One region of the Kosakonia cowanii JCM 10956 genome, then DNA from elsewhere that is predicted to be linked to it. Evidence: predicted binding sites of a transcription regulator. Region 1 holds the regulator's gene; each other region holds the start of a gene.
The links. The regulator Fur, encoded in region 1, represses iron uptake genes when iron is present. The targets are predictions, from matches to a motif close to ATAATAATGAGAACNACTATCAA.

Region 1 (4,214 bases):
AAAAACCTGACGCGGTGCTGCGTGCCATTCGCCGTTACCTGGCAGAGTAAGGCCAACTGATTAAAAAGGCGGCGACCGGTCGTTTCAACGCGCCCGGTCGTTGGCGTGCCGATGTTGGTGATGTATGATGGCGCGCTATTCAGCCCGGGCAGCGGCCCGATTGCGTGTTTTCCCGTAGTATTCATATCATGGCTAAAGAACAAACGGACCGTACGACACTAGATCTCTTCGCGAATGAGCGTCGCCCGGGACGGCCGAAGACCAACCCGCTCTCGCGCGATGAACAGTTGCGCATTAATAAACGCAACCAGCTCAAACGCGATAAAGTTCGCGGGCTTAAGCGCGTCGAACTGAAACTGAATGCGGAAGCGGTGGAAGCCTTAAATGAGCTGGCCGAGGCGCGCGAGATAAGCCGCAGCGAACTTATCGAAGAGATGCTGCTGGCGCAGCTTAAAGCCCTGCGCGGATAGCGATTCTTCTGAATCATCGTCAAATTCCCCTTTTCATGTGGCATACAGTGCAGTCCGCGGCAATAGCTGTTTCCGCGTTCTTCTCTGTTCTGCTATGATTGCCCTTATCTGTGGGCTTAGCGCTCCCCCTATACTCATTAAGATTCAAGAGGTTATTTTACTCATGGCAATTACAGGCATTTTCTTCGGCAGCGACACCGGCAACACCGAAAACATCGCCAAAATGATCCAGAGCCAGCTTGGTAAAGACGTCGCCGATGTTCATGACATTGCCAAGAGCAGTAAGGAAGATATCGAAGGATATGACATCCTGTTGCTCGGCATTCCGACTTGGTATTACGGTGAAGCGCAGTGCGACTGGGATGACTTCTTCCCGACGCTGGAAGAGATTGATTTTAATGGTAAATTAGTAGCACTTTTCGGCTGCGGCGACCAGGAAGATTATGCTGAGTACTTCTGTGATGCGCTGGGCACTATTCGCGATATTATCGAACCGCGCGGCGCGACCATTGTGGGTCACTGGCCGACTGCCGGTTACCATTTCGAAGCTTCAAAAGGCCTGGCGGATGACGACCACTTTGTTGGTCTGGCGATTGACGAAGACCGCCAGCCAGAACTGACTGCCGAGCGCGTACAGAAGTGGGTGAAGCAGGTTTCTGAAGAGCTGCATCTGGATGAAATCCTGAACGCCTGATTTTTATGGCGCAATCTGCTGGTTGCGCCGTATCAATAGGTAAAAGCAATCGAAATAATTGCTACATTTTTTTAACTTTCCTATTCATCCCTGTACAATAAGCCCTGCTTAACGCGTTACGCTCGACCGGGAGTTGTCGGCGATACCACGTTTTAAAAGCTTACTTTACTTGAGGGCTTGCAGTTTTCATTTATACATGGCAGTTCTATAATGATACGCATTCGCCCGGGTGCATTCCTTATAACTTCCGAGAAGGAAGTGAATCGTATAGCAACAGGACAGATTCCGCATGACTGACAACAATACCGCATTAAAGAAGGCCGGCCTGAAAGTCACGCTTCCACGTTTAAAAATTCTGGAAGTGCTTCAGGAGCCGGATAACCATCATGTCAGTGCGGAAGATCTTTATAAGCGTCTGATCGACATGGGTGAAGAGATTGGTCTGGCAACGGTGTACCGCGTGCTGAACCAGTTTGATGACGCCGGGATTGTCACCCGTCACAACTTCGAAGGCGGCAAGTCCGTTTTTGAACTGACGCAGCAGCATCACCACGATCACCTTATCTGCCTCGACTGCGGTAAAGTCATCGAATTCAGTGATGATTCCATCGAATTGCGCCAGCGCGAAATCGCCGCTAAACACGGTATCCGCCTGACGAACCACAGTCTCTACCTTTACGGCCACTGCGCCGAAGGCGACTGCCGCGAAGATGAACACGCGCACGACGCAAAATAAGTTCTTCTGAATGTTAAAAGCCAACCGTCAGGTTGGCTTTTTTTATGCCTGTCGGCTGAGCGGCGCGTTAGAAGGTTACGCCGCTCAGGGTGGAAAGCGATCAAGCTTTCAGCGTGTCAACACGGCTGACGCGCCTGCCGTCCGGGCTTACGGTGCGCACCTGAATTTCTCCTTTAATCTGTGGACGGGATTCCGCTTCGTAGCGTTGCCACGTTTTGCCGCGATCGAGGGAGTACTCCACCACCAGCCCCGGGAAGCGGATGTTGACCTCCAGCACACCGTCAACAATTCGCGCCCCTGGCACCGGCAGACGATAATGGATGCCGGCTTTATCCAGCTTCGCCAGCTCGCGATGCCCTAACAGATTGGCAAAACGCTGCCAGTCAGCCGTAAGCGCTTTCTGATCGACCCACTGCGTCTCGCCGCCTTTGTATTCGCGGCCTGCCTGATAATCCAGCTCCCAGCTTGCGCGATGCCATGCCCGCTCAGCGACGGCGACCAGACGCGGATAGATCATATACTCCATCTGCTCATCCGTGCGCACCACTTCGCTCCACAACTCGGCGGAAAGCCCGTAGGCGCCTGGCCACGGCTTGTCTGATTTAGCGCTGAACGCGTTGCCATCACGGTCAACCGAGGTTTCCGCATTTTGCGGCATGTTGTCCGGCGCGAAGCTGAAGATTTTGCGCTCATCGCTGAAACGCGTCCCCCAGTAGTAACCGCTCTCATCAGGGTGAACTTCACTCGGGAAGTCGAGATAGACGTAGTCCGGGTTGGAGACCACCACGCGGAAGCCCTTATTCGCCCAATCGTTGACGGAATCGAAACCACCCCAGTAGAGCGCATCCCAGAAGTTGACATTCACATGTTGGGTGGCAAACACAGAAGCGTCTTTGGCATCTTTCAGCCCATCCTGCCACGCCTGCATCACATCGATGCCGTGCGCCTTAACCAGCTTGCTTACCTCTGCGCCAAAGTAGCTGGAGAGGTGTTCAACATCGCTCACTTTCCCGGCTTTGATCATCGCCTGGCAGGCCTCGGATTTCGCCCAAGGCTTATCTTGCTTGCTCTGATCGATGATGCCTTTACCCGGCTGCGGATTGTTCACATCCGTATAACCAGCGCCCAGGTAGATATTTTTTGCTTCATCGCCGCCAAAGTGCCAGGTGCGCAGCGGCAGACCCGCTTCTCTGTGCATCTGCAGGATTTCGCCCATCACCTTATCGACAAAGTTGCGCGAGGAGTCCAGGCACGGATTGAGGTAGCCGGTGCGATCGTAGAATTGTACGCCAGCGGTAACAGAGGTATCGGTCGGATCGAGCAGCCGATAGCGGCTCGCCTCGCTCTCATCCTTACCCTCTTTTATCAGGCGTTCGTAACGTGCTTCCATTGAGATCACCGCCGCGCGCGCATGGGCAGGCATGTCGATCTCCGGGATCACCTCAATGTGTCGCGCTTTGGCGTATTTGAGGATCTCGATGTAGTCGGCGCGGGTAAAGTACCCGCTGCCGTTGTTATCACGATCCGGACCCGAGCCCAGCTGCGGCAGCAGGCACTGCTTCTCGCTCAGATCGTGGCAGCGCTGGCTGCCAATCTCAGTCAGCTCCGGCAGCCCCGGAATTTCAATGCGCCACCCTTCATCGTCCGTCAGATGGAAGTGGAATTTATTCAGCTTGTAAGCCGCCATCTGATCCAGCAGGCGCAACACCGCCGCTTTGCTGTGGAAATTACGCCCGACATCCAGATGAATACCGCGATAGTCGAAGCGCGGCGCATCTTTCGCCGTCAGAGCGGGGAGCGTCATCGGCCCCTGCGCGGGGAGAAGCGAAAGCAGAGATTGCAGGCCATAGAACACGCCGCTCTGATCAAAACCGGTCACCACCGCCTCTTTATCATTGATACGCAGCTGATAGGCACCGTTGATCGCCTCGTCCCCCCTGAACGCTTTACGGGCAATCTCGGTACGTAGCGGATAACTCCCCTCTTCCACGCCGAGCATGGCGAAGCGCCCTTTGATGGCGTTTTGCGCATCAGGCATCAGCGCTGAGAGGTCAAACTTCACTCCCTGGCTGAGATCGATATCCCGACCGTAGATTTTACCCTCGCGCGGCGTTGGCACAATCTGCCCGCGCAGCGAGGCGAGGTTAATTGTTTTGATATCGCTGTTTTGCGCAAAGCGCGCTTCAGCGGTCATCAGGATATTTTATCCTCCGGCATCCGCTTCCAGTGCTCGCCAAGCGGCGTGACGAACTGGGCAAGATCTTCCGTATTGGTATTGGCGATGGTTTTTGGCGTTGCCTCCTCTCCTGTGACA
Region 2 (4,214 bases), 2.3 Mb from region 1:
GTCCAGCTTGCCGATAACCCCGCCGCCGCCAGCAGGCGCTGATACTGCTCATCATCAAACGGTTGATACCAGGCGATCGCCGCGGCCTCATGAACGCTGACATCGCTTACCCTTGATACCAGCTCTAAAGGCGCGTCAGCGGCGACTTTGCCTGCGGCAATCACCCGATAGAGCCAGCCCACGCGGCCGCTCGCCTGCATCTGCGTGGCCATATCCTCAATGCCGAAGTGGTAGTTGAGCTTAAAGCAGGGCGAGCGTGGCTGCGTCACCTGAATCAGCGCCTCGCCCCAGCGAAAGATATCGCCGATAAAGACATTTTGTTCCGTCAGCCCGACGGTAGAGAGGTTTTCGCCGAAGGCGGGCGCGCAGAAAAGTGCGGCCTGTTGCGGGAAGGCTTGCGCCCAGTGCGTGTAGTGTTCACGCGGATAGTGGCACAGCGCGCGATCGGCCCCGCCGTGGTAGCTTTTCTCCGCCTGCTCATCGCCGGCAAGGCCCAGTTCGGTCAGGGTCAACTCCCCCTGAACCTGCAATTTGGCGATGGCGCTCGGTCGGCTGCCCTCATAATCCCTTATCTTGCCCCTGAAAACGTTAACCTGATGGCGCATCTTCCCTCCCGGAATTCCGTTGTTGGTCGCGTTATTAGAGCACACTTTTTTCTCACCCGAAGCGGCGAAAATGAGACATTCATGCGCGTGTCTGACGCCATGCCGTGTTATCACTTACCTTGAGTTTTGAAACGCAATTTCATTAAACGAGGAGAGAGCGACGTGGCCACTACAGTTCCATTTTCCGGCGTCTGGTGCCCTTCCATCACGCCGATGGATCGTGAAGGGAATATCGATCTGGCAGGCTTGGCGCAACACATTGCCCGCCTGAACGCGGCAAAAGTCGATGTCGTGCTGCTGATGGGCAGCATCGGGGAGTTTGCCTCGTTCTCGCTGGAGGAGCGCTTGATGCTTATCCGCGAAGCGCGGGAGATGTCGCCGGGTACGCTGGTAGCAAACGTCTCCTCCCCCTGCTTTTCCGATGTGGTGCACATGGCGCAAGAGGCCAGGCGCGTCGGGTATGATGCAGTAATGGTGCTGCCACCCTATTACTACGGGCAGACCAGCGGGCAGTTATTGCACTATTTCCGCGCCATCGGCCAGGCGGTTGAAGGCAAGTGGTTCGCCTACAACTTCCCGGCGCGCACCGGCTGCGATTTAACGCCGGAACTGGTTGCCACCCTGGCCGCCGAGTTTCCTGATTTCGCCGGCATCAAAGATACGGTCGATTGCCAGTCACACACGCGGAACATGATCCTCGCCACCCAGGCGGTACGCGGCGATTTCGCCGTGTTGAGCGGCTACGACGAGTACTACATCCCGAACTTACTGGCAGGCGGCGCAGGGGTGATCTCCGGGTTGAATAACGTTATGCCAGAGCTGTTTGTGCAGGCGAGAGAAGCCTGGCGCACCGGCGATCTCGACGGGTTGAGTAAAGCGCAGCAGGAGATCGGCAAGTTTATGGCGATCTACGCCATCGGGGATGATTTCGTCACCACCATCAAAACCGTGGTATCACGTAAATTTGGCTACTCGACGCCCGTCTCGCGCAACGTCGGCGGCACGCTCAGCGACGCGCAGTGCGCCATTGTCGATCAGGTGTTTAGTATCACCTCGCGAAGGTAAACCGCAGGCAATAAAAAACCCCCGACGGCGAAGCCGGACGGGGGTTGACCTCACGCAAGCGTGGGGGATCGTGCGAACTTATTTTTTAGCGGCGAAACGTGCTGCTGCTTCGTCCCAGTTCACCACGTTCCAGAACTCTTTGATGTAGTCCGGGCGGCGGTTCTGGAATTTCAGGTAGTAAGCGTGTTCCCACACATCCAGACCGATGATCGGGAAGCCGGATGCGCCAGAGATCGCTTCACCCATCAGCGGGGAGTCCTGGTTTGCGGTAGAGACTACAGCCAGTTTGTCGCCTTTCAGCACCAGCCATGCCCAGCCGGAACCGAAGCGGGTTGCTGCTGCTTTTTCAAATTCAGCTTTGAAGTTGTCCACGGAACCGAAATCGCGCTCGATAGCCGCTTTCAGATCGCCCTGCAGGGTAGTGCCGACTTTCAGGCCTTTCCAGAACAGGCTGTGGTTAGCGTGGCCGCCCGCGTTGTTGCGCAGTACGGTTTTCTTGTCGGTCGGCAGCTGGTCCAGTTTGGTGATCAGCTCTTCAACCGGCAGGCTTGAGAACTCCGGCAGGTTTTCCAGCGCGGCGTTAGCGTTGTTTACGTAGGTCTGGTGATGTTTAGTGTGATGGATTTCCATCGTCTGCTTGTCGAAATGAGGCTCAAGGGCATCATACGCATACGGCAGAGCGGGCAGTGTATAGCTCATTTTCATCTCCATTTTTAGTCTGGCGGCGGATTGTTAATGCCGCGTAAGCAGTCGGATCATTATAGTTAATTACGTGATATTGAAAATGTTTATCAATGCCGTAGTTTTTATAAGGTTATAAATTTTAGTTATGTTCTTGAAATTGTGAAGCTGCTCACCCCCATCATGCCCTGATTGCCAGCGCCAGGCGCAGCGCGGCAATCGTCTCAAGGTTAAATCGTTTACTGATTTTTACACTCTGCGAGTCGGCGACCTCTGTCCCGGCCATAAAAACAAAAGGAGTGCACAATGAGTAACGCGATTACGATGGGTATTTTGTGGCATTTGATAGGCGCGGCCAGTGCTGCCTGTTTCTATGCCCCGTTCAAAAAGGTCAAACAGTGGTCATGGGAGACGATGTGGTCGATAGGCGGCCTCGTCTCCTGGATAGTCCTTCCCTGGAGCATCAGCGCGCTGTTACTGCCCGATTTCTGGGCCTATTTCAGCTCGTTCAATGCCTCCACCCTGCTGCCGGTGTTTCTCTTCGGCGCAATGTGGGGCGTCGGCAATATCAATTATGGTTTAACGATGCGCTATCTCGGCATGTCGATGGGCATTGGTATCGCCATCGGCATCACGCTGATTGTTGGCACCCTGATGACGCCGGTGCTCAACGGCACTTTCGGCGTGCTGATCCATACCGAAGGGGGTCGGATGACGCTGCTTGGCGTGCTGGTTGCCCTGATTGGCGTCGGCATTGTGACGCGCGCCGGGCAGTTGAAAGAGCGCAAAATGGGCATCAAAGCCGAAGAGTTCAACCTGAAAAAAGGGCTGGCGCTGGCCGTCATGTGCGGCATCTTCTCAGCGGGGATGTCCTTTGCGATGAATGCCGCCAAACCGATGCACGATGCCGCTGCGGCGCTGGGCATCGATCCGCTCTATACCGCGCTGCCAAGCTATGTGGTGATCATGGGCGGGGGCGCGCTGGTCAACCTTGGCTTCTGCATTATTCGCCTGGCAAAAGTGAAGAATTTGTCGGTCAAAGCGGACTTCTCGCTGGCAACGCCGTTGATTATCAGCAATATCCTGCTCTCAGCGCTTGGCGGGCTGATGTGGTATCTGCAATTCTTCTTCTACGCCTGGGGCCACGCCCGTATTCCGGCGCAGTATGACTACATCAGTTGGATGCTGCACATGAGTTTCTACGTGCTGTGCGGCGGCATTGTCGGGCTGGTGCTGAAGGAGTGGAAAAATGCCGGACGCCAGCCGGTCAGCGTGCTGAGCCTCGGCTGCGTGGTGATCATTATCGCGGCCAATATCGTCGGCCTCGGTATGGCGAGCTAATCAGGCGGCGGCGCGACTGCGATGACGCCACTGTCCTGGCGTCATCCCCACTTCGCGGCTAAAGACCACCGAAAAGTAGTTACTGTCCTCAAACCCGCACTGCATGGCGATTTCACCAATCATCTGCTCCGAGTGCTGGAGCAGATACTGCGCGTGGCAGATGCGCAACTGGCGCAGATAGTGGTTGATGGTCATGCCGGTCTGGGAGCGAAACTGCTGGCGCAGGGCACGCTCGCTGCACTGCTCCTGCTCGCAAAACTGCTCAAGCACAAAGCTGCGATTCAGGCTGCCGGAAAGGGCGGTGATCAGCTTATCCAGCAGCGCTTCGCTGTGGGTAGCGGCAAGGTTATCGGCGGCGAAGCGGTGGCGTTTTAAGATCATCACCAGTTGGGCGAAGAGCATTTCTGCCATCCCATTCGCCAGCGGATCGCTCTTATTGCTCTCATGCTCCAGTTGGGCAATCACCTGGCGGGCCTGCGTCATGCCGCTGCTGCCAATGCGCCAGTGCGGGCTCCACGCCCC
Region 3 (4,214 bases), 120 kb from region 1:
TAGGTGAAGTTGTTGCTCCAGGCCACCGTTTCAGAAACCGGCACGTTCAGCGTACCCTCCAGCCCCTCAACCACCGCTTTCGGCACATTTTCCCACTGGTAGATATCGGTTTTGGTCGCGCCCGCCGCCGTTTGCGCCATCGGGGAGTAGCCCGCTTCAATCTTATTGCGGTAATCGTTACGGAACCAGGTCACACCGGCCAGCCAGTCATCATGTTTGAACTCAAGACCAATCTCTTTATTGATACTGGTCTCCGCTTTCAGATCGTCATTACCCATCATGTAACAACCGACGCCGTTGCCGCTGGCGTAGCACCCCTGGCCCTTGCTGTAGAGAATGTAGTTCGGGTTGGTCTGGTAGAGGCTCGGCGCTTTATACGCGCGGCCAATGCCCATTTTCAGGGTAAAATCGTCGCCTAATCCCTGCGAGAGGTTCAGCGACGGGCTCCAGTTATCACCAACAATGGTGTGATGATCGAAACGCAGCGCCGGGGTCAGCATGGTGCTGTCGGTCAGCTCCATATTGTCTTCGGCAAAAATAGAGTAGATGTCGGCGCTGGAGTAGGGGCTGCGGTTGGTGCTGCTCAGCCCGCTAATCGCCCCGCCCTGGAAGGCCTGGGTATTAGAGGCGAGATCTTTCATCCGCTGCTGGTTCCATTCGGTACCCAGTGTCAGGGTCTGGTTAACCAGCAGATCCAGCGGTAGGTTCACCTCGTTGTGCAGCATCACATCGGAGAGGTCGATATCGGTGAATTTATTACTGTTGAACAGCCCTTCCAGCCCGCCCGCCAGTCCTTCGCCCAGACGCGAGTTGCGCGTGTGCTCATACTGGATCCAGTTGCTGGTGGTGATCCCGTTATCCCAGCCGCCATTCCAGGTGACGGAGTAGTTCTGGCGATAGAGACGGTTGGTCTCTTTACCGTAGTTCTCGCGCACGTAGTTATTGCTGCTGCTGTCGTTGTTGGTGTTTTGCGTATCACCCGCGTAGAGGTTGCCCTGGCGGCTGTAGCCCGCCTGGAACTCCAGCGACTGCATCGGCGCGAAATCCCAGCGCACCACACCATTAATATCTTTATTGATTGAGCCTTCGCGCCCGGCGGCAAGGGTATTGGCGTAAATCCCGGTGCGTTCAGACTGGTGATCGCGGTTGATATCCCACGCATCGGCCTGGGTTTTCGCCAGGTTGCCATAGAGGCGGAAGCTGACATCATCGCCCAGCGGGCCGCTGAGGCTAAAGTCGGTGCGTTTGGTGGCACCTTCCGCTTTATGCTCCGGCGCGTTGACGTAGGCGTTCCATGACCCATGCCACTCCTGGGCGCTATCTTTTTTGGTGATGATATTCACCACACCGCCCGCCGCGCCGTTACCGTAACGCACGGCCGCCGGGCCGCGGATCACTTCGATACGCTCAATCATCTCTGCCGGCACCCAACTGGTGTCGCCGCGGCTGTCACGCTCGCCGCGCCAGCCTAAGCGCACCGAGTTACGGCTGGTGACCGGTTTGCCATCCACCAGGATCAGGGTGTTTTCCGGGCCCATACCGCGAATGTCGATCTGGCGGTTGTTGCCCCGCTGGCCGCTGGTGGCGTTGCCGGTTAAGTTAACGCCCGGCATCTTGCGGATAATCTCCGACACATCACGGGCTGGCGGGTTCTTACGAATTTGATCGGCGGTGATGGTCGACACGCCGGGTGCCTGGAGGTTTTGCTGTGCCGCCGTGACGACGATAGTGTCCGCGCTGCTGGCGTCGCTGCTCTTCTCATCCGCCGCCATCACGGGCATTGCCGCGCCGTAGATCCCGAGGTTGACCAGCAAGGTCAGGGATTTCATCTTCTTATTCATTATGTTACCTGCGTTCCTTTGCCGTATCCCCGTAACTCTCCATTCCCAGGGGAGAGGAGACGGCAGTGATGAAGCCCGCGCGCGGCAATTCTCTCAGCCCTGAGAAAAAAGGCCTGCGACAGGCAGAGTTAGGTGAAAGACGCGCTTCCCACAGCGCGCCAATACGCTATTGCAAATAAGAATAGTTATCAATAATATTATCTATAAATTTTGATCGATAAAAATAAGTCCGCAGCGATTTGGGGTTAAACCGTGACGTCAACGACGGGAAGCGATGCCTGGTGGGCGTCAAAACAGGGGCCGGAGTGGGTTAAAACCGCCGACGGGCGCTATGAAGTGACCTTCTGGTGGCGCGATCCGGCGGGGTCTGAGCAGACTTCGCGCCTGCGCCGGGTCTGGATTTACATCACTGGTGTTACCGATCACCATCAACAAGCGCAGCCGCAATCACTGGCACGCATCGCCGGAAGCGATATCTGGTGCTGGAAAACCACCCTCGAAGCGGGCTGGCGCGGCAGCTACTGCCTGATCCCCTCTGAGCAGGATAACGATTTCGCCGATACCGTTTTCGCCAGCATGCCGCCGGATCGCGCGGCGCTGCGTGAAGGGTGGCGCAAACTGCTGCCGCGCGCGATTGCCGACCCGCTCAATGCGCAAAGCTGGCGCGGCGGACGCGGGCATCCGGTCTCGGCGCTGGAGATGCCCGGCGCACCGCCTCAGCCCGGCTGGCAGGCAACCGATACCGCTTTTACCCCTCCTCATCTGTTGCACTGGCAGAGCCCGCGGCTGCAAAACCGCCGCCGCGTCTGGGTCTATGCCACCGGCGAGGCGCAGGGTGCTGAACGACCGCTGGCGATCCTGCTCGACGGTCAGTTCTGGGCCGAAAGCATGCCGGTGTGGCCTGCGCTGGCGGCGCTGACCAATGCCCGCCAGTTGCCGCCCGCGGTCTATGTGCTGATTGACGCCATCGATAATGCTCAGCGCAGCCAGGAACTGCCCTGTAATGCCGATTTCTGGCTGGCGGTGCAGGAGGAACTCTTGCCGCAGGTACGCGAAATTGCGCCCTTCAGCGATCGCGCCGATCGCACGGTGGTGGCGGGGCAGAGTTTCGGCGGGCTTTCGGCGCTCTATGCCGCTCTGCACTGGCCGACGCGCTTTGGCTGCGTGCTGAGCCAGTCCGGCTCTTACTGGTGGCCACATCGCGGCGGCGAGGGTGAAGGGCTGCTTATCCAACAACTCAAACAGGGTGAAATAGGCCCGCAGGGGCTGCGCATCGTGCTTGAAGCCGGGGTGCGCGAGCCGCTGATTTTTCGCACCAACCAGACCCTTTTATCCCTTTTACAACAGACACAGCAGCGGGTTTTCTGGCGTCAGGTTGACGGCGGACATGATGCGCTTTGCTGGCGAGGCGGGCTGACGGCGGGGTTAATTACCCTCTGGCAGCCGCTGTAACGCCAGGGCGCTTTTCCACGACAGGAGTTTGCTATGGAGTTCACCAACCCCTTCGATCATCCGCAAGGGCGGTTTTATATTCTGCAAAACAGCGCGCAGCAGTGCAGTTTGTGGCCCGCGCAGTGCGCACTGCCCGCAGGCTGGCGCGTCATCTGCGAGCCGCAATCGCAGGCGGACTGTAACAACTGGCTGGCCGCACACTGGCAGAGCTTAACCCCGGCGCACTATGCGCACCCCCACGCGCAATAAGGAGCGGAAGATGAGCGAACGTTTACCGCTGGTCGCGGCCCAGCCGGGGATCTGGATGGCAGAAAAACTCTCCTCGCTGCCCAATGCCTGGAGCGTGGCGCACTATGTTGAGCTTGAGGGCGATATCGATGCCGTGCAGCTCAGCGAGGCGATTGTCACTGGCCTGATGCAGGCTGACACGCTGCGCATGCGTTTTACTGAAGATAACGGCGAAGTGTGGCAGTCGGTCGATGAGACGCTGACCTTTGCCGCCCCCGCGATTGCCGACCTGCGCCAGCAGGGGGACTCACACAGCGCCGCGCTGGCGCTAATGCAGGCCGATCTGGCGCAAAACCTGCGCGTGGAGAGCGGCAAACCGCTGGTGCACCACCAGCTGATGCGCGTCGGCGAGCGGCGCTGGTACTGGTATCAGCGTTATCACCATTTGCTGGTCGATGGCTTCAGTTTCCCCGCCATAACCCGCCAGATTGCCGCTATTTATACGGCATGGCAACGTGGTGAGCCGACGCCCGCCTCGCCATTTACCCCTTTTGCTGAGGTCGTCGAAGAGTATCAACGCTATCAGAGCAGCGATGCCTTTACGCGTGATGCCGCTTTCTGGGCAGAGCAGCGGCGCGCGCTTCCGCCGCCGGTGTCGCTCTCCAGCGAACCGCTACCGGGGCGCGCGGCAAC
Region 4 (4,214 bases), 2.0 Mb from region 1:
GGCTGGGATAAACGTGGTTGGGACAAGCGTGACGCCTATGAGCGCGGCTATCGCGAAGGCTGGAACGATCGTGACGATCGCCGTGGACCGGGTCGCGGTCACGGGCATGGACACCACCATTAATTGTGTTTCGCAGGTAGTTTGATTACCCGATGAAAAGTACAGTGCCGGATGGCGGCTAACGCCTTATCCGGCCTACGCGATCCAGCCCCCGAAAAGTTTTTGTGCGCCGGTAAATTTTTGTAGGCCCAATAAGCGCAGCGCCATCGGGCATTCAACACCGAACCTTCAAACCGCAGAAGATTCATAGGCCCGATAAGCGCAGCGCCATCGGGCATTCAGCACCGAACCTTCAAACCGCACAAGATTCGTAGGCCCGATAAGCGCAGCGCCATCAGGCATTCAGCCTCGAACCTTCAAACCGCACAAGATTCGTAGGCCCGATAAGCGTAGCGCCATCGGGCATTCGGCACCGAACCTTCAAACCGCACAAGATTCGTAGGCCCGATAAGCGCAGCGCCATCGGGCATTCAGCACCGAACCTTCAAATCGCACAAGATTCGTAGGCCCGATAAGCGCAGCGCCATCGGGCATTCAGCATCAAACCGTCACTCCGCAGCAGAAACCGTAGGCCCGATAAGCGCAGCGCCATCGGGCATTCAAGCCGCAAAAAAGATACGTAGACCCGATACGCCCACCGCCATTGGGCGTTATTTACCCATCAACTCGGCAAGCGTTCCCACCAGCAGCCAGCCATTCAGGCACACCACCAGCGCGACAATCACCCAGCCAGTGCGTCTTACCAGCGCGGTATTCACCAGTTCGCCCATCAGTTTTGCATTACTGGTAAATACTAGCAGCGGCACCAGCGCCAGCGCGATCCCAAAGCTCAGCAGCACCTGGCTCATCACCAGGATTCGCGTCGGATCCAGCCCCAGCCAGATAACAATAAACGACGGCATCATGGTGATGGTACGGCGCACCCACAGCGGAATATGGAACCGGACAAACCCCTGCATCACCACCTGTCCGGCCAGCGTACCGACAACGGTCGAAGAGAGACCCGCAGCCACCAGACTGAGGCCGAAAATAGTCGCCGCGGCATGGCTTAACAGTGGCTCCAGCGTTAAATAGGCCTGGTCGAGATCGGCCACCCCGGTGTGTCCATTAAAGTGAAACGCCGCCGCAGCTGTCGCCATCATCGCCAGGTTAACAAATCCGGCAATGGTCATTGCCAGCCCGACATCCCATTTGGTGGCGGAATAACGCTCACGGCGCGTCCCATCATGCAGGTTCTGCGTTAAGGAGGAGTGCAGATAGATGACGTGCGGCATAATGGTCGCACCCAGCACCCCGGCGGCAAGGAACACCGCATCAGTGCCTGAAAGCGTAGGAATAACAATCCCTTTCGCCAGCGCCGCCAGCTTCGGCTGGGAAAAAATGAGTTCGACAATATAGGCCGCCGCGACAAACAGCAGCAGGCCGCCAATCACTTTTTCCAGCGGTTTCTGCCCGCGCTTTTGCAGCATCAGGATCAGGAAGGTGGCGATCCCGGTCAGCACCGCGCCCTGCATCAGCGACACGCCGAGGATCAGTTTGAAGCCAATCGCCGCGCCGATAAACTCCGCGAGATCCGTCGCCATGGCGATAATTTCCGCCTGCACCCAGTAAAACCAGACCAGCGGGCGCGGATAGTGATCGCGGATCTGCTCCGCGAGGTTTTTGCCGGTCGCAATACCGAGCTTGGCAGAAAGCAGCTGAATGAGCATCGCCATCAGGTTCGCCCACACCACCACCCATAAAAGCTGGTAGCCGAAGGTCGCGCCCGCCTGAATATTGGTGGCAAAGTTACCCGGATCGATGTAACCAATAGCCGCAATAAATGCAGGTCCCATCAACGCAAACCTGAGTTTGCGCGCTGCTCTTCCGTTAGTACTCTCCACGCGACTACTGCTCATTTATTGCCCCTAAATATAGCCTTTGCTATGTTTGATGCTACCAAAATGAGAATGATTATCAAGATCATTAAGATGGGTTTACTTGATTTCTCTGATAGCCTGAAACAATAGAAGGGTTGAATGCCAAGGATGGTGACGGCGGCGACAACATTTACCGCAGCGTTATGTTATGAGTCTAGCAGCGTGACGCAACTTTTCACGGCCTTTATTAACATACCTGAATTGTATGTTTGATCACTAATTTTGAGTCTGGTCACAGGACATTAATATAGTGTGCCTTTGATCTCGTTTTCTTTTGTCTTGTTACATAGAATGTGCACGAAATTCCTACCCGTCTCATATTTGGAGCAAATATGTCCCGCGTTCTGCACTTTGTCCTGGCGCTTGCTGTTGTGGCGCTGCTTGCCTTGCTCGTGAGCAGCGATCGCAAAAAGATCCGCATCCGCTTTGTTATTCAACTGCTGGTGATTGAAGTTGTGCTGGCCTGGTTCTTCCTCAACTCTGATGTTGGCCTCGGCTTCGTAAAAGGCTTCTCCGAGATGTTTGAAAAACTGCTCGGCTTTGCCAACGAAGGCACCAACTTCGTCTTCGGCAAAATGAATGACGAAGGCCTGGCCTTCTTCTTCCTGAAAGTGCTCTGCCCGATCGTCTTTATCTCTGCGCTGATTGGTATTTTGCAGCACATTCGCGTACTGCCGATTGTGATTCGCGCCATCGGTACGGTGCTGTCGAAAGTGAACGGCATGGGTAAACTGGAATCGTTTAACGCGGTCAGCTCCCTGATTCTGGGTCAATCTGAGAACTTTATTGCTTATAAAGATATCCTCGGCAAAATGTCACGCAACCGCATGTACACCATGGCTGCGACCGCAATGTCGACGGTTTCAATGTCGATTGTGGGTGCCTACATGACCATGCTGCAACCGAAATATGTCGTCGCGGCGCTGGTGCTGAACATGTTCAGTACCTTTATCGTGCTCTCGCTGCTCAACCCGTACCGCGTGGATGAGAGCGAAGAGAACTTGCAGATGGCGAAACTGCACGAAGGTCAGAGCTTCTTTGAGATGCTGGGTGAATACATTCTGGCAGGTTTTAAAGTGGCGATTATCGTTGCGGCGATGCTGATTGGCTTTATCGCGCTGATTTCCGGCCTGAACGCCCTCTTCGCTGCCGTGCTGGGCATCTCCTTCCAGGGCATTCTGGGGTACATCTTCTACCCGGTTGCCTGGGTGCTGGGCGTCCCGGCTCATGAAGCGTTGCAGGTGGCGAGTATCATGGCGACCAAACTGGTCTCCAACGAATTCGTGGCGATGATGGATCTGCAGAAAATTGCCTCCACCCTCTCTCCACGTTCGGAAGGTATCCTCTCGGTCTTCCTGGTCTCCTTTGCTAACTTCTCCTCTATCGGCATTATCGCAGGCGCGATCAAAGGCCTGAACGAAGAGCAGGGCAACGTGGTTTCCCGCTTTGGTCTGAAGCTGGTTTACGGTTCGACGCTGGTGAGCGTGCTCTCTGCGGCGATCGCGGCGCTGGTTATCTGATTCGAACATGCGTTAACAAAAACCGGGGCCTGCCCCGGTTTTTTTATGCCAGCGGCTGCGGCTTGCCGAGCAGATAGCCCTGCAGGTAATCAACGCCCGCATTCAGCAGCAGCTCGCGCTGCGCCTCGCTCTCCACGTACTCGGCCACCACCGTCAGACCTTTGGCCTTCGCCAGATCGCATATCGCTTTCACGATCATCGCATCCTGCGGATCAGTGAGGATATCGCGCACAAAACAGCCGTCGATTTTGATGATATCCGCCTTGATGCGCTTTAAACGTTCGAAGTTGGCGTAGCCGGTGCCGAAGTCATCAATGGCGATCATAAACCCCGCCTCGCGTAAGCGCGTGATATTACGGATGCTCACTTCCGAGTGAGAGAAGGCCTGCTCCTCGGTAATTTCGATAATCACCGCCTGTGCGGCGATACCGTAGCGCGCAAACAGTGCAAGAAACTGCGTAGCGAAGGATTGTTGCATCAGGGTCAGCGGCATCAGATTGAGGGAGAAACGCGCCTTTGCAGCGGGCTGCGGATGCGCCTGCATCCATTTCAGCAGCGTTTCGACGACCTGCATATCGAAGCGCGAACCGAGATCGAACTGGGCAATCACCGGAATAAACTGGTCAGGCGTGATGATATGACCGTCGCTGACCAGCCTTGAGAGGATCTCGTGATAGCCCTCGCCACTGGCATCGACGATGGGCTGGGCATAGAG

Region 2: sodA (superoxide dismutase [Mn]) is a predicted target of Fur. The motif match lies at 2,443-2,465, and genes of this name have one in related genera.
Region 3: fes (enterochelin esterase) is a predicted target of Fur. The motif match lies at 2,017-2,039, and genes of this name have one in related genera.
Region 4: BWI95_RS21700 (Nramp family divalent metal transporter) is a predicted target of Fur. The motif match lies at 1,998-2,020, and genes of this name have one in related genera.

Annotation. Positions count from the first base shown of each region.
Region 1 is NZ_CP019445.1:2,607,284-2,611,497, reverse strand. It holds gene ybfF (esterase) at 1-50, shown strand, start outside; gene ybfE (LexA regulated protein) at 189-470, shown strand; gene fldA (flavodoxin FldA) at 634-1,164, shown strand; gene fur (ferric iron uptake transcriptional regulator) at 1,454-1,900, shown strand; partial or broken gene BWI95_RS12265 (beta-N-acetylhexosaminidase) at 2,001-4,214, opposite strand, start outside.
Region 2 is NZ_CP019445.1:229,998-234,211, forward strand. It holds gene yiiM (6-hydroxyaminopurine reductase) at 1-605, opposite strand, end outside; gene BWI95_RS01085 (dihydrodipicolinate synthase family protein) at 819-1,670, shown strand; gene sodA (superoxide dismutase [Mn]) at 1,749-2,369, opposite strand; gene rhaT (L-rhamnose/proton symporter RhaT) at 2,658-3,692, shown strand; gene rhaR (HTH-type transcriptional activator RhaR) at 3,693-4,214, opposite strand, start outside.
Region 3 is NZ_CP019445.1:2,488,386-2,492,599, forward strand. It holds gene BWI95_RS11700 (TonB-dependent siderophore receptor) at 1-1,841, opposite strand, end outside; gene fes (enterochelin esterase) at 2,094-3,293, shown strand; gene BWI95_RS11710 (MbtH family protein) at 3,327-3,542, shown strand; gene entF (enterobactin non-ribosomal peptide synthetase EntF) at 3,553-4,214, shown strand, end outside.
Region 4 is NZ_CP019445.1:4,581,111-4,585,324, forward strand. It holds gene BWI95_RS21695 (DUF2502 domain-containing protein) at 1-123, shown strand, start outside; gene BWI95_RS21700 (Nramp family divalent metal transporter) at 711-1,958, opposite strand; gene BWI95_RS21705 (NupC/NupG family nucleoside CNT transporter) at 2,312-3,499, shown strand; gene BWI95_RS21710 (bifunctional diguanylate cyclase/phosphodiesterase) at 3,543-4,214, opposite strand, start outside.